Regions from separate parts of the Lysinibacillus sp. G1-3 genome, predicted to be linked through region 2. Evidence: riboswitches for the same ligand, from Rfam matches in the RefSeq annotation. Region 2 holds a riboswitch; each other region holds the start of a gene.
The links. Region 2 has a riboswitch for thiamine pyrophosphate ahead of thiC (phosphomethylpyrimidine synthase ThiC). Riboswitches for the same ligand answer to the same signal wherever they lie in the genome.
Positions count from the first base shown of each region.

Region 1 (5,498 bases), on a different contig from region 2:
TAAGGAAGAAGCTGTAGATACGATTTTATCTGTAACGCCAGGTGGAGGTACTGAAATATATGGTTCACTTGCTAAAGCTTATGAAAATCTAGCAGATTTAAAGCTGCAGCGTAAGCATATTATTTTATTAACAGATGGACAGTCACAGTCGGGTAACTATGAAGACTTAATTACACAAGGAAAAGAAAATGGCACGACTCTATCAACAGTTGCAATTGGTCAAGATGCAGATGCTAACTTACTTGAAGCACTCAGTGAGATGGGGAGTGGGCGTTTTTACGATGTTATTGATGAACAGACGATTCCCTCTATTTTATCTCGTGAAACTGCTATGATTTCACGCACATATATTGAAGATAACCCATTTTACCCATCTATATTTAATACATCTGGCTGGAATACGCTATTTACAAATGGGGTACCTAAAATGAATGCTTATATAGGTACGACAGCAAAGCAGGGGGCCACTGTTATCGCAGAAAGTGAGAAGGAAGATCCTGTACTTGCAGAATGGCAATATGGCCTTGGCAAAACATATGCCTTTACTTCTGATTCGACAGGAAAATGGACGGGAGACTGGGCAAGATGGCAAAATTGGGGTACATTTTGGCAAACGCTTATTTCAAAAATGCTACCAAGCTATAACGATGTTGCCTACGATGTACGTCTAGAATCAGACGGCTCCTTTGTCATTACTGACCCAACAAATGAAGCGGCATTCTTAGATATTGTTGCTGTCAATGAAGCGGGTGAAGAACTTGAAACACAGCTTGAGGCAATTTCAGCATCACAAGTTCGAGCAGTCGTGCAAGCAGAACCAGGACTCATCTTCTTCCGCATTACCGATGAAGAACAAGCTATTTACCAGGCTGGCTTAAGTGTACCTTATAGTGTTGAATATGAATTACGTCCAGTGAACGATAAGCTAATCAAAGAACTAACAAAGCAAACAGGCGGCTCTGTTTTGAAAGAACCGAGCGAAGTATTCCGTGAATTTACTAAAAAAGGAGCGGAACGCCAAAATATCGCAACATGGCTTTTATTAGCAGGGATGCTACTATTCTTCATTGATATTACCATTAGACGCTTTGGTTGGGGTTTCCTAACAAGACCGAAGAAAAAAGATCAGCGTGTAGAGGAAAAACCAATACAGGCAGAGGACACAAATGTTGCCCAGCTATTAAAGGGCATGAAAAAACGACATTAGCAATTAAAAAACGATGGTTCAACGCTTTATAGCAATGAGCCATCGTTTTTTGTCATTCCAAGGCTATCATCAATTGTTGGATGACATTTACAAAGTAGGTGGTGAAAATAGGGAATATAGAATTCCTGCAAACTATTAGTGCGGTCAGATATACTGTATTTTCTAAAATATTCGGATAAATCGATGAAACATTCCGATAAAGTCTGAAATTGTTCCGATAAAACACAAATTCATTCCGATAAATCACTCATCCCTTCAAAAAGGATTTATGAATTATAAAAGAGTATTAAGGTTAGTTACAAATACAGTTTTACGTAAATTGCTAGCAACAACAATGCCTAATACAGCACCAATAGTACTTGAAGTTAAAAAGGCTGGCATAAAAAATAAAGCAGCTACAGATGTCCCCATTAATAAATGTGCGTAAGGTACGGCAATGAGTGAGGCAATTATACCTGTTCCAAACATTTCACCGATACCTGCGAGCCATTGTTTGCCGCTGTATTTATAGGCAAGAGCTGCACATAAAGCACCAATAACACTGCCGGGTATAGCTAATAATGAGCCTGTGCCTGTTAAAATACGAATAATGGCTGTGATAAAAGCGACCATAACAGTTGGCACTGGTCCAAGAATGATCGCGCCAATTACATTAATGGCATGCTGTACAGGGTAGGCACGCGCAATGCCCGTTGGTATTGAAACGAAGGTAGAACCTGCTACGGCAATTGCTACTAATAAGGCCATGATTGTTAATTTTCGAATTGACATAATTTCCACTCCTATTTAGTATTTTGTGAATCGCTAATTAACCAGAAAAAAAGCCGCTCCCTAAAAGCATTAGGAAGCGGCCTTGCATTTAAAATAGCAAAAAGCAAGTGTCGCCACTTCCCTCCGCTAGTGTGAACTAGATCAGGTTCAAAGGGTCCGTATATGACAATATACGTCTCAGCCTTTTAAAGACTCCCCTAGTGGTAAACATTTAATTGTTAGTTTTTCTCCTAATAATGTAGCACACTACTAAAAATAGTCAATAACTTTTCAGACTAATTTGAATCAGGATGCATAAGGTGTGGTGCTTTTTTCATTGTCCAAATAAGGGCAAGGCAGAAGCAAGCCATTAAAATAATAGACCCGAAAATATAAGGACTGTTCATATTCCAATCGAATAACATACCTGCTAAAGCTGGACCAATCATATTACCAAGACTCATATACGCATTATTCAGACCAGCTGCATAGCCTTGTTCATTTTCAGCAAGCTTTGAAATCAGTGTGTTGACAGCTGGGCGAATCAATGTCGTAGCTGTAGAGAAGATTGTCGCTACAATTAAAATAAGTGCAAACCCGGATGCGAATAATATTAAGAAAATCGAAACGGCTGCAATAAATAAATTGACTAACACTACTTTCATTTCGCCGAAGCGATTAAACAGCGGTGTAATAACAAACATCTGTACAACAACACCAAAAGCGCCGCCCATTACTAATATAATGGCGATATCAGTAGGTGTGTAATTAAACTTTTCTGTAACAAATAATGATAATGTTGTTTGGAAGTTAGCAATTCCGAAAGAGAATACAAGCATGATAATTAGCATGACAAAATAAGGCATTTGGACTGAACGGGCCATCTGCTTTACAAGATTATCCTGCTTCTGCGCCTTTTTCGCTGTGTTCGGTTTTGTAGCAGGTAATAAAAAGAACGATAAAATAGCTGCTAAGATAGCTGCAAATCCAGCAGTATAAAATGGAAAGTGTAAACTAACTTTTGAGAGGAATCCACCGATACCTGGTCCGATCATAAAACCAAAGGACATTGCTGCCCCTATCATCCCCATACCTTTTCCGCGTTCCTCGTACGTTGTGACGTCAGCCACAAATGCCATTATAGGAGGTGCGACAAATGCAGATCCAAGGCCACCTAAAAAGCGTGCCAAGAAGAGCATCCACACATCTGTAGATAGCCCGAAACCAATTTGTGCAAGGCCTGTAACTATAAGACCGAAAATAATGAGATTTTTACGACCGTATTGATCGGAAAGATTCCCAGCAATTGGAGAAAAAACAAATTGTGCTAAGGCGAACGTTGCAATCAACATGCCAAGTACTTGTCCTGCAGCACCAAATAGTTGTAAATACTCAGGCATGACAGGAATAATAATTCCGATACTCCCCATTGCGATAAACATATTAAACATTAAAATATATAAAGCCGCCTTATTAGACTTCTGCTGGGTCATCGAATACCCCTTTCTTTATTCAAATATATTACAGTCTACCACAAGGCTTGTACGTTTACTATTGACTATAAGTCTGAAATAAGAGACTTATTTATGGGGATTCTAATTATTAAAACAAGTCCCTGCACCAGTCTTTCCTTGGGATTCGCTTCCAGATAAACAAAAAAGCTATTCTCAACGTAATGTGAGAACAGCTTAGGTTTATCGAATACTCATTTTAAATTCTAAAAACAGCTCATTGTATTTACCCAAATAATCAGGGCCTAAGTTTTTATAAACTTCTAATGTTTTACGTTGTTCTTCAGAAGGATAGAATCGCTTATCAGATACAACTTCCTTATCCATTAACTTCATCGCTGCAATATTAGGGGAAGAGTAGCCTACATAATCAGCGTTTTTAGCACCTGATTCAGCTTTTAGAATGAAATTAATGAAGGCATGTGCACCATCTAGATTTTTTGATGTTTTTGGGATGACCATATTGTCAAACCATAAGTTTGAGCCTTCCTTCGGTACAGCAAAGTCTAAATCTTCATTTTCTGACAACATGTCAGCTGCTTGACCAGACCAAGTGAGTGCCACGGCCGCTTCTTTATTAACCATCAGCGGTGTAATTTCATCCCCGATAATGGCTTTTACATTTGGTGCTAATGTGATTAGTTTATCCGTAGCCGTACGTAGCTCCTCGTTATTTAAAGAGTTGAGCGAGTAGCCAAGGCTGTTTAAGCCCATACCAATCACTTCACGTGCACCGTCTACTAAAAAGACTTTACGCTTTAATGAAGGATCCCATAAGTCCTCCCAAGAAGAGAAGTCAAGATTTCCAACGAGCTTTGGATTATAGACAACGCCGACTGTTCCCCAGAAATATGGAACAGAATATTTATTGTCGTCATCAAATGGTAAATCTAAAAAATACGGATCGATATTTTTAAAATTAGGGATTTTCGTTTTATCTAAAGGAACAAGTAAGTTTTCTTCCTTCATTTTTTCAATCATATATTCAGAAGGTACTGCAATATCGTAAGCTGTACCACCTTGTTGAATTTTTGTCATCATAGCTTCATTTGAATCAAACGTCTCATAGATAACATGAATGCCTGTTTCTTTTTCAAATTGTTTCAGCAAATCAGGGTCAATATATTCTCCCCAGTTAAAGATTGTTAACGTATCTTTACCACTTTTCCCACCGCCCGCACTTAGGGCGTCAGCAGCATAGAATAAAAGGGCGGAAACGACAAGTATTGCGATTGTTGCTTGAATTAATTGCTTCATTGAGTTCCCCCCGTTCTTTTATTAGCGCGGCTTGTGATGAAGTAATAGCCAACTACGACTATAACCGTTACAAAGAATACTAAACCAGAAATGGCATTAACCGTTAAGGAAATACCGGCACGTGCCATCGAATAAATTTCAACAGATAATGTACTGAAACCGTTACCTGTTACGAAAAATGTTACCGCAAAGTCATCTAGAGAATACGTTAAGGCAAGGAAGAACCCTGCAAAAATACCAGGTTTAATATACGGTAAAATAACACGCATCATAACATCTTTTTTCGTTGCTCCTAAATCTAATGCAGCGTCGATTAATGATTTATTCATTTCTAATAGTTTTGGTAAAACCATCAGTACAACGATTGGAACACTGAACGCTACATGTGCTAATAAGACAGAAGCAAAGCCTAACTTAATACCAATCATTGTGAATAAAATTAAAAAGCTTGCACCAATAATGACATCCGGGCTAACAATTAACACATTGTTTAAAGAAAGTAGTGTATTGCGCATTTTTGAATCTTTAACAGTAACAATACCAATAGCTCCTAGTGTTCCGATGATTGTAGAAATCAATGCAGAGAGTAATGCCACGATGACTGTATTAATTAGAATGACGAGTAGGCGTGAATCCTCAAAAACAGCTTTATAATGTTCTAACGTAAAGGACTCAAAACTATTCATCGTTCCACCACTATTGAACGAATAGAAAATTAAATAGAAGATAGGTGCATACAAAACGATAAAAACAATCGCTAAATATACTCTTGC
Region 1 covers NZ_JBWHYQ010000001.1:11,463-16,960, forward strand. The annotation lists gene ACVYAD_RS00045 (VWA domain-containing protein) at 1-1,207, shown strand, start outside; gene thiW (energy coupling factor transporter S component ThiW) at 1,481-1,978, opposite strand; TPP riboswitch at 2,080-2,187, opposite strand; gene ACVYAD_RS00055 (MFS transporter) at 2,254-3,450, opposite strand; gene ACVYAD_RS00060 (ABC transporter substrate-binding protein) at 3,652-4,725, opposite strand; gene ACVYAD_RS00065 (ABC transporter permease) at 4,722-5,498, opposite strand, start outside.
Region 1: it holds a riboswitch for thiamine pyrophosphate, as region 2 does, so the genes downstream of both, thiW (energy coupling factor transporter S component ThiW) here and thiC (phosphomethylpyrimidine synthase ThiC) in region 2, are expected to answer to the same signal.

Region 2 (5,498 bases):
GCTATCGTTTAGGTGTGAACCACTACATGCTTCCTGTGAACGCACCAAAATGCCCATTCCGTACATTCCACCGCGACGGTGCTATGCGTTTCGATGGCAACCTTGGTTCAACTTTAGGCTATGAACCAAATAGCTATGGTGAATGGGAGCATAATTTAGACTATAAAGAGCCTGAATTACGTATCGACGGTAATGCTGGTATCCACGACTTCCGTGAAGATGACAACAACTACTTCGAACAGCCAGGTAAATTATTCCGCCTAATGACTGCCGAAGAGCAACAACGCCTATTCGAAAATACTGCTAATGATATGGCATCAGTTGAAGAGTTCATTAAACGTCGTCATATTCTTCACTGCTATTTAGCTGATCCAGCATATGGTGAAGGTGTAGCAAAAGCTATGGGTCTTTCATTAGAAGGTATGGATCTTTCAAATCCATACGTGAAACAACCAACTAACGTTTAATTCTCCACATATTCCAACTATTATTGATATCCAAATCCAACTTTTTACTCCATGTGAAGGGCGACCTCACATGGAGTTTTTTTATCTTAATGACAAAATGAGAGCGCATCACCGGAAAGGAAATCAACCTATATACATGCACCCCTCTTGATGATGAACCAAAATAAGGCTCGTGCCTATGAAAGACACGAGCCCAGTCTAATAATTATTGATAAATTTGACTGCCCGCCTTTTTAAATTCCTTCGCCTTCTCCTGCATACCTTTATGGATAGCTTCAGTCGTATTTAAGTCTTTTTCTTTTGCATAAGTACGAATATCCTGTGAGATTTTCATACTACAAAACTTAGGTCCGCACATTGAACAGAAGTGCGCAGTTTTTGCTCCTTCTGCTGGCAATGTTTCATCATGATATTCGACTGCACGCTCTGGATCTAACGAAAGGTTGAATTGATCGCGCCAGCGGAATTCAAAGCGTGCCTTAGATAGTGCATCATCACGTTGCTGTGCCCCCGGATGCCCTTTCGCTAAATCAGCAGCGTGTGCAGCAATTTTGTACGTAATAACCCCTACACGAACATCATCACGATTTGGTAAGCCAAGATGCTCTTTAGGCGTTACATAACATAGCATTGCCGTACCATACCAACCAATCATTGCAGCTCCAATGGCTGATGTAATATGGTCATAGCCCGGAGCAATATCTGTCGTTAGTGGTCCTAACGTATAGAAAGGAGCTTCCTTACATACCTCTAACTGCTTGTCCATATTTTCTTTAATAAGATGCATCGGCACATGCCCTGGTCCTTCTACCATCACCTGTACATCATGCTCCCAGGCAATTTGCGTTAATTCCCCTAGCGTTTCCAGCTCCGCAAACTGAGCCTCATCATTTGCATCTGCAATAGAACCAGGACGTAAACCATCACCTAAAGAGAAGGCAACATCATAGGTTTTCATAATTTCGCAGATTTCTTCAAAATGAGTATATAAGAAGCTCTCTTGATGGTGATATAAACACCATTGCGCCATAATCGAGCCTCCTCGAGACACTATGCCAGTTACACGATTAGCCGTTAATGGCACATAGCGTAGCAATACCCCTGCATGAATCGTGAAGTAATCTACACCTTGCTCTGCTTGTTCGATTAACGTATCACGATACACCTCCCACGTTAAATCCTCTGCCACACCATTTACTTTTTCTAGCGCTTGATAAATCGGCACCGTTCCTACTGGCACCGCAGCATTACGGATAATCCATTCACGCGTCGTATGAATATGCTTACCCGTCGATAAATCCATAATGTTATCAGCACCCCAGCGTGTAGCCCACGTCATTTTTTCTACCTCTTCTGCAATAGAGGATGACACCGCTGAATTTCCAATATTGGCGTTAATTTTCACGTGGAAGTTGCGTCCAATAATCATTGGCTCTGCCTCAGGGTGATTAATATTAGATGGCAAAATTGCACGCCCCGCCGCTATCTCTGAGCGCACGAACTCGGGATCCATATTTTCACGAATCGCTACAAACTCCATTTCTGGAGTAATAATTCCCTTTCGTGCATAGTGAAGCTGCGTTACATTTTTGCCTTTTTTCGCACGTAAAGGCCTTCTAGATAAATCCGGAAACACATTTTCATTCATTCGTGGATCATTAGCTTTGCGGAATCCGTTATCTTCTGGCTTGATCGTACGACCTTCGTATTCCTCAACGTCACCTCGTTCTTTGATCCATGCACTACGTAAAGCTGGCAATCCTTTCGTAATATCCACCTTATGTGCAGGTTCAGTGTACGGGCCACTCGTATCATAAACACGCACTGGTGCATTTTCCTCTTCACCAAAGCTTCCTGTCGTCGGACTCAAAGCAATCTCACGCATTGGCACTAAAATATCTGGTCGAGAACCTTCTACGTAAACTTTTTTACTTCCTTCAAAACTTGACATAATCGTAATATTCTTTTCGCTAATTGTTGTCATAAACTACTTCGCTCCCTTTTATATTAATATAAGGACCGAATCTAGCTCACCCAACAAAAATCAATTTCGCCTTGGCGTAATTGCGTCCGGATTTTGAATTGTGCCCGCACAATTCATTCCTTTTAAAATCCGTGACATCCGCCGGAGGCTTGTCTTCATTCAGCAGGCGTTTGGGCACCTACTAGTTAGGAAGCTTCACCGCATACATTTCATCACCTGGAAAGATAGGAGTCTTCTGCTGAATGAAGACAAAAAGCCGAATCCAAAAAAATTTTGGATCCGGCTAAGAATGTAAAGGTATAGTTATTGCAAATAACGTAGTGTGCAATAATGGTTAACTTTCCCACGCTGGTATGAGCCAGATCAGGTCCAAAGGGTCAAGAAACCTCTATGCGTTTCCCTCTCAGCCTGACTCATCAGACTCCCCTAGTTAATACTATTAAGTTTGATGCTAGTGTAGCAGATATTGCTAATAGATGGAAGCTTCATTTGATTATTTTTGGCACATTCATCAAGAATCAACGTCAGATTAGACTTTGGCGCACAACTTCACGTTATCTGATGAGTTCATATACTTTGAAGATTTATCGGAACAAAATCTCATTTTATCGGAACAATTTTAGTTTTTATCAACAATGGACAATCAAATGAGCACCTAGCCATTAGGTAAACAACAACTCCGCTACATAAATCACAATTGTCACTGTAATACAGCTCACAATCGTTGAAAATAAAACTGTTTGTGCAGCAGTTGCCGATTCTACGTCATATTCTAATGCCAGACTGGAACTATTTCGCGATGTCGGGAACGAACTAGCTATAAAAAGTGATTGTGCCACGACACCGTCAAGATCAAGAGCAAAAATGATAAGCAATGCTACGGCAGGCCCTATGATTAATCGTGTAAAACAACTAATGTATACCATCTTATTAAACATAGATTTTATTTCAAGTTGGGATAGCTGTGCCCCTAAAGTTATTAATGCTACAGCGATAAAGCCATCTGCCACATGGTCTATCGGAATTTTTACGAACTGCGGTATAGGGATATTAAAATAGTTCATAGTAACGCCAATAATAAGTGCATGAATAATAGGCATTTTGAGGAAATCCTTCAAAATTGACATACCTGATTTTGTTGAAGAAATTAAATTGTACAAGCCGTAAGTATACGTCGTCATATTTTGAAATATAACGAGAATAACTTGAATCGCTACCCCAATCGGCTGAGTCACGAAAATCATTTGGGCAACTGGAATACCATAGTTGCCTGAATTAATGAGGACAACGCTATTTTTAAACACCGCAGCCTCTGTTTTTACTAAACCGAGCCCCTTTGCTAGAAAGTGACTAAGGACCATTTGGCTTCCGATAAAGAGTAGAATAAAAAACGCAACTTCCCCAAGTACAGACAATTCTATACTCGTTTCATATAAATTCACAAAAACAGCTGCTGGCATAAAGCAGTATGTAATAAGTTGAGATAGCGCCTTTAAATTAAAACGAAATTTCCTTTGTAAAACTGCGCCAAGTACTAGAAGCACTAAAATCGGAGCTACAATTTGAAAGAAAATCATACCGAGATACACCATAGTGTTGTCCCCCTTTCCTCTCCTATAGTAGTGCTGTTTGTAAACTCGGTCAATGTACTTCAGCGTTCACTCATCCTGTCTTTTTCATCATGTTCAAACAATAGAAAAGGCTCTTGGAAGGATGATTTACCCTCTCAAACTACGAGTTATTAAAATAATTGAAGGAAAAAGGCCTATTGTTTCATTAAATTAATATAGTAAAATACCCCATTTGCGCACTAAACCGAAGAAATATATGATATATTATCCATTAAATACAATGATTGGAGCGACAAGAAATGAAGAATAAAGTATTTTCTACTTTTATGGCTACCGCTATTACAGCAACCTTAATTGTGCCTGTATCAACTGCGAATGCCACTTCTAATGATGTATCTTTAAACAACTCAGTTCAAATCGACGGACAAGTAGCTGCAGCCAAAACAAAGGGACAAAATGTTACTATTACCAGCATCGCTAATGATAAAGTACGCACATCCAATGGCCAATTTAAAATTAGTAAGTCATTGAAGCCCCTCTTAAACACATCCAATAATGCTGCATTGGCGAATGCTGCAGCTACTATTGTCGTAAAGAACGGTGAAATTACAAGTATTACATCACTAACACTAACTAAAGGTGGAACAAAAAATAAAGCGTTAAATTTTGATGGTGGCGATGCGCAAATTGATGGAAGCCTAACTGTAAATGCGGATTATGTAAAAGTTCAAAATGTCACTATTGAAGAGGAGCTTATCGTAACTAATCGTGTGAAGAAGGCCATTACAATTGATGACGTTGCTATTGGGGATACAATTACTTTTAGACCTTTATTGATTAAAAATAGTAATTGGTTAAATGTTTCTCTAAAAGATATTAAATCTCCAAACATTAACTTAAAACGTACTAAAGTGAGTGTGACTTCTGACAAATCTATTTCGAAAGTCGACGTAGTTGGTAAAGTTACTGCATTTGAAGTAACGGCCAATGTTGATAAACTAACTATCGATGTTGAGAAAGATTTCACCCTTTACGGAAAAGGCACAATTGAGCAAGTGGTTGTCAAACATGGGGCAAAGGTGGCATTAAATTCGGGGCATCTAATTAACAAAGTGCAGGTGGATGATAAAAAAGCCTCTGTGACATTACCTGTTTTAAATAAAACGGAGCTTAGTAATTTAGTAGCTTCACCTCCATACGTTGCAGTATCTGTTAATGGATATGACATTTCAGTAACTGAGAAATGGACAACACAGGCTGAACGTACAACATTCGAATCAGCCGTAAGCAGCGCAAGAACAGTAGTTAATAATTCTTACGCTTCTCAGGAACAAGTAAACAATGCGATTACACAGTACAAAAATGCATTAAACGTTTATCGTGCTGTGCAAAAAAGCGGAACAAAATATGTTTATGGTGATAAGTCTTCACTACAATCGATGATCAATTCTGTTCAGTATGTAAAGGTTTCTTGGA
Region 2 covers NZ_JBWHYQ010000019.1:15,674-21,171, forward strand. The annotation lists gene ACVYAD_RS19325 (catalase) at 1-467, shown strand, start outside; gene thiC (phosphomethylpyrimidine synthase ThiC) at 673-2,451, opposite strand; TPP riboswitch at 2,775-2,889, opposite strand; gene ACVYAD_RS19335 (AEC family transporter) at 3,114-4,043, opposite strand; gene ACVYAD_RS19340 (S-layer protein) at 4,322-5,498, shown strand, end outside.

Region 3 (5,498 bases), on a different contig from region 2:
CCATAGGTAGTTAAGCTATTAAAAGCCATATAGGTGCTACGAGCGTTAGATGGGGCAAGTTCTCCTATCATCGCCTGTTTATTAGGAACAAACATCAGCTCACCAATTGTTCCAATAAACATGGCAATAAAAAGAATCAACACGTTATTTGAAGAAGCGAAAACACTGAAACATATAGAAAAGATTAACATTCCTATAACAAGAGTCCAGCGATCACTACATTTTTTAAATAAGAACAATACAGCACTAGATAGGATAACTACAAGAATAGTATTCTCTGTTCGAAGAAAACCAAGCATTTTTGTGCCATCTACTATGAAATCTATTCCAAATAAAGAGGCTGAATGTTGAGGTATATCTTTTTCGAGCCGAATCCCAATATAGTTTGATAAAGACTGTTCCAAAGTAAAGATCAAGATTGCTCCTAAAATATAAAACATAAATAGCTTATCTTTTAAAACACTTGAATAAGTTTGAAGCATTTCTACAGATGAAGATTTTTTCTTATGATGAGAAGACTTAGGTGAAGGTTCTGGTGAATAAGTTTCTGTGATGAAAAATATAGTCATAAAAACAGATAACAAAGAGATCAGTGAGATTCCAATAAATAACTCAAATAAGTAGTTTTTAAAAAGAAATGCTCCAATAATTCCTCCAATTGCAGTTGATAAATTCCCTAACCAGTAGCTAATTGTAAATACGAGCTTTCTCGATTCAGAATTAGTAACATCAATCATCATAGCTTGTGCGGCTGGCTGAAACATGCCTCCACAAAACATATTGATGATGAAGAATGCTGCAGAAATATAAGGAAGGTTAAACCAAGGAGAATTAAAAAGTGCTATAAACAGATACGAAAGCAATAGACCAATTTCAGAATAAATCATTATTTTTTTTCGTCCGATTTTATCAGAAACATGCCCTCCAATAAACCCTCCAATGCCCCCACTAATGACAATAATTATAAGAATAAAAGCCGTTTTAGTAGCGCCGATATTTTGAGTAAAATAAATAGCGAGAAAAGGGATAACAGCCATAGAAATAAGGCCGCCTAGAAATTGCATGGCTAGGCGAAGTTTGATGTTGGGATGGATATCTCTCAATTTCATATAATCACTCCTCGTACTTTAAGTAATAGCTTTTTCCGATAGAATTCCTAAAGGAAGTGGTGGTCTCATTGACTCTTTTATGTTTTCCAGTTTGAGGCCTGCATAGCTAGGGGAGCCAAAAAGAAAATCATCCAAACTATTTTTCATAGGGAACAAAATATGTCTATAGATTCCGCCCTGTTATGAGTTTCCTAATTTTATAGGTACGGCTGAAGGATAGAGAATGTTTATAAATTAGAAATAGGTCCAAATAATCTTAGAGCTTGTCTCGTTATATCCTTCCACACCATGTTTGTATACTCATCAATAAACGTTAAACGCATTCCGTTTAAGATGGATAAGTATGACTCAGCAATTAATGAAGGTGCTTCTTCATAAAAGTAACCAAGCCGTTGACCTGCTTCAATAACCGGATAAATACAGTCTAGAAATGATTTTACAAAATCATCTAGTTCTTTAAAAAGCTTTGGAAATCGTTCAGGTCTTGCAAGAACCTGTTGAATTAAACGTAAGTATTCACTTCTCGTTGCAAAAAGTTGCACATGACAATCTATCATTTCCTTAATTATTTCAAGAGGCTCACCTTTAAAGTGTTCTTGTATCTCAATAAAATATGGTTTGATTTTTTCCAATGGCTCTAAAATAGCTGCTTCATAAAGTACTTCTTTTGAATCAAAATACGTAAATACGGTGCCGAAACTAACTCCTGCTTCCTTAGCAATATCGGCCACTTTGGTCTCTGCAAAACCATTTTCACTATATAATTTAATAGCGGCGTCTAAAATTGTAGATCTTTTTCTTTTCTTTTTTTCATCATTAGTAAGTATCGAATTCATGTTGATACTCCTTTCATAATAAATGATTGATTAATCAATCAAATTTCATTGTAATTTGTTTCCATTGTCAATATAATGAAAGAATTTTTTGTATTTTTAGTTATAAATTACTTTAAAAGCATGATGACTCCGTTACAGTGGTGATTTTTACTTTGCTTTCTTGAAGGAACGTTTTACAAATGAGGCTGTTTAAATAATAATTCAGCGCTATCGATAAACAGACCCTTGTCATTTACGGATAGATATGGTTATAATAATCTCGAAAAGTTCATATCGAAAGAATGTAGGGGGGCTGGTAGTTGCCAGCTGAGATTGTGTCCGATAGACGCTGACCCTTTGAACCTGATTTGGCTCGTACCAGCGTAGGGAACATCTATTCAAAAAAAGAAAGTTTTTGATACTGATTGTACAACGTCTGGGAGGAATCCTAGGCGTTTTTTATGTTTTCAGACTTTTGTTGCATGCACATACCTTACGTGTAAACAGACCGTGAACGGTTTCTTCTGGTAAAGACATTCATTCATTCATGAACACTTTCACACTACTAACTTGGAGGATTCAGCATGAAAAAATGGTTATTGGTCCTAATGGTTGCACTTTTAACATTAGTGGGCTGTAGCGAAAAAGAAACTAAAAAGGATGCTAAAGGATTAACAAAAGTATCGGTAGTTCTTGATTGGACACCGAACACAAATCATACAGGTTTATATGTAGCTGAAAAACTTGGCTACTTTAAGGAACAAGGCTTAGATGTTGATATTTTATTACCTGGTGAAACGGGTGCTGATCAGCTTGTAGCATCAGGAAAGGCACAGTTTGGCGTAAGCTATCAGGAAGGAATTACACAAGCTCGTGTGCAGGATGTACCTTTAGTATCGATTGCAGCGATTATACAGCATAATACTTCTGGCTTCGCATCTACCGCATCAAAAGGCATTACGTCACCAAAAGATTTTGAAGGGAAAACATACGGTGGCTGGGGTGCACCGCTTGAAAAGGCTGTACTACAATCACTAATGCAAACAGAAGATGCAGATGTTAATAAGTTAGATATCGTCAATGCAGGTGATTTAGATTTCTTCACTATGATGAAAAAAGATATTGATTTTGCGTGGATTTATTATGCATGGACAGGTATTGAAGCAGAACTTCGTGGCGAAAAGCTGAACATGCTTTATTTAACAGATTATAGTGAGCAGTTAGATTATTACACACCTGTACTTGCTACAAATGAAAAAATGATTCAGGATAATCCTGAGACGGTAAAAGCATTTGTCGCTGCTGCAGCAAAGGGCTATGAATATGCAATAAAACACCCTAATGAGGCAGCTGATAGTTTACTAGAAGCGGTACCTGATTTAGATAAGAACCTTGTGCATAAAAGTCAGGAATGGTTAGCAGATAAGTATCAAGACGATGCTGCACAATGGGGCGAGCAAAAATTAGCTGTCTGGGAAAACTACGCGAAATGGATGGCCGACAACAAAGTTTTAGAGGGCGAATTTAACGCAAAACAAGCATTTACAAACGACTTTTTACCGAAAAAGGAGACAAAGTAATATGGCAAACTCTTTAATAAGTGTACAAATTATCCCGAAAACTGAAACATATGAAGATGTGATCCCGTTTGTCGATGCAGCAATTGCAGTTATCGATGCTTCAGGGGTGAAATATGAAGTTCATCCATTAGAAACGACAATGGAAGGCGAGCTTACGACTTTGCTGCAAATTATTGAAAAAATGAATGCCAAGATGATCGAGCTTGGCGCAATCAATGTCATTACGCAAGTGAAAATTTTATATCAGCCATCCGGTATTACAATGGATACGCTAACGGAGAAATATAAGTAATGAAGCAGGCTGTTAAACAAGGAAGGACGATAATTTTTATCGCCTTCCTCTTGTTCATATGGGAACTAATTGTCCGTTTTGCTGATATTCCACATTGGCTATTGCCTGCACCAAGTGCCATTTTGAAAGAGGGCTTTCAATCGTATGAGACGTTTGTGCCTCATGCTTTAGCTACTATACAATTAGCACTTCTTGGACTTGCTATCGGGATATTATGTGGGCTCACAGTTGCGGTGCTATTACATCGTTTTACGTTTATAAGGGAGCTATTTTACCCTATTCTCATTATGTCGCAAAATGTCCCAGTACTTGTCCTAGCACCATTATTAATCATTTGGTTTGGCTTCGGTTTATTGCCAAAGCTCATTATTATTTGTCTTGTGTGCTTTTTCCCTATTGTTATTTCGGCAATGGATGGCTTTCGTCAAACTTCGCCTGAGCTAAAGCATTATTTTGAGATGATAGGTGCTACGAAAGCCCAAACCTTTTGGAAGTTAGAATGGCCTTATGCGTATCCAGCGATTTTTTCAGGCATAAAGATTGCTGCTACCTATAGCGTCATGGGGGCTGTTATTGCGGAATGGTTAGGAGCGAAAATGGGGATTGGCGTTTATATGACATTGGCACAGTCTTCATTTCGAACGGATCGTGTATTTGTAGCGATTTTCGCTATCATATTTTTAAGTTTATTATTATTTAGTGCTATTCGATTAATAGAAAAACTTGTTGTGAAGGGGAGAGGAAACTATGCTAAGCATTCAAAACATTGATAAATCCTTTGATTCCCTTCCAGTTATCCGTAGTTTATCTTTTGAGGTGAAGGACGGGGAATTTGTGGCGATTATCGGTCCGTCAGGCAGTGGGAAAAGTACACTTTTTCAATTAATTGGTGGTGTTTCTTCTATAGATAAAGGTGCTATTTTATTAAACGGCACAGATATCCAGAAAAAAAGAGGGACGATTGGCTATATGCCTCAGCAGCCATGTTTATTACCGTGGAGGACGATCCTAGAAAATGTCACGATGGTCGAGGAGCTTCATGGAAAACCTAATGTTAACGTTGCGAAGGAATGGTTAGATAAAGTGGGGCTCGCAGCATTTGTAAATGCATATCCTAATGAGCTGTCAGGTGGTATGCAACAACGGGTATCGTTTATTCGTGCAATTGTCAGTAATAAACCTATTTTATGTTTAGATGAACCGTTTTCAGCACTGGATGAGTTTACAAGGCTTGAAATGCAGGCGTGGCTATTATCGATTTGGGAGAAATATCGAAAATCTATATTGTTCGTTACACATAATATTGAGGAAGCTCTGTTTTTAGCTGATCGTATTATTGTACTTTCAAAACGACCAGCGATGATGAAAAAGGAAATAATCGTACCTTTTGCAAGGCCACGACAAGAAGAAATTCGCCATTCCGCTTCTTTTACGGCATTGAAGCAACAATTATTCTCGTATTTAAAAGAAGAAAAGGATGAGGTGAATGTTGATTGATGCACATATTCATTTAGACAAGTATAAAGAGAACGACATACCTCCTTTGCTAGAGGAAGCGGAATATGTCATTGCCGTAAGCATGAATCTACCATCATGTGAGAAGACGTTGAAGCTGTCAAAAGCCTTTGCAAAGGTAAAGGCGGCATTTGGCTTTCATCCAGAGCAACCGTTACTTAGTAATGCGGAGGAAGAGGCATTATTC
Region 3 covers NZ_JBWHYQ010000002.1:272,652-278,149, reverse strand. The annotation lists gene ACVYAD_RS03295 (MFS transporter) at 1-1,109, opposite strand, end outside; gene ACVYAD_RS03290 (TetR/AcrR family transcriptional regulator) at 1,337-1,945, opposite strand; TPP riboswitch at 2,221-2,331, shown strand; gene ACVYAD_RS03285 (ABC transporter substrate-binding protein) at 2,509-3,504, shown strand; gene ACVYAD_RS03280 (thiamine-binding protein) at 3,506-3,796, shown strand; gene ACVYAD_RS03275 (ABC transporter permease) at 3,796-4,566, shown strand; gene ACVYAD_RS03270 (ABC transporter ATP-binding protein) at 4,544-5,293, shown strand; gene ACVYAD_RS03265 (TatD family hydrolase) at 5,283-5,498, shown strand, end outside.
Region 3: it holds a riboswitch for thiamine pyrophosphate, as region 2 does, so the genes downstream of both, ACVYAD_RS03285 (ABC transporter substrate-binding protein) here and thiC (phosphomethylpyrimidine synthase ThiC) in region 2, are expected to answer to the same signal.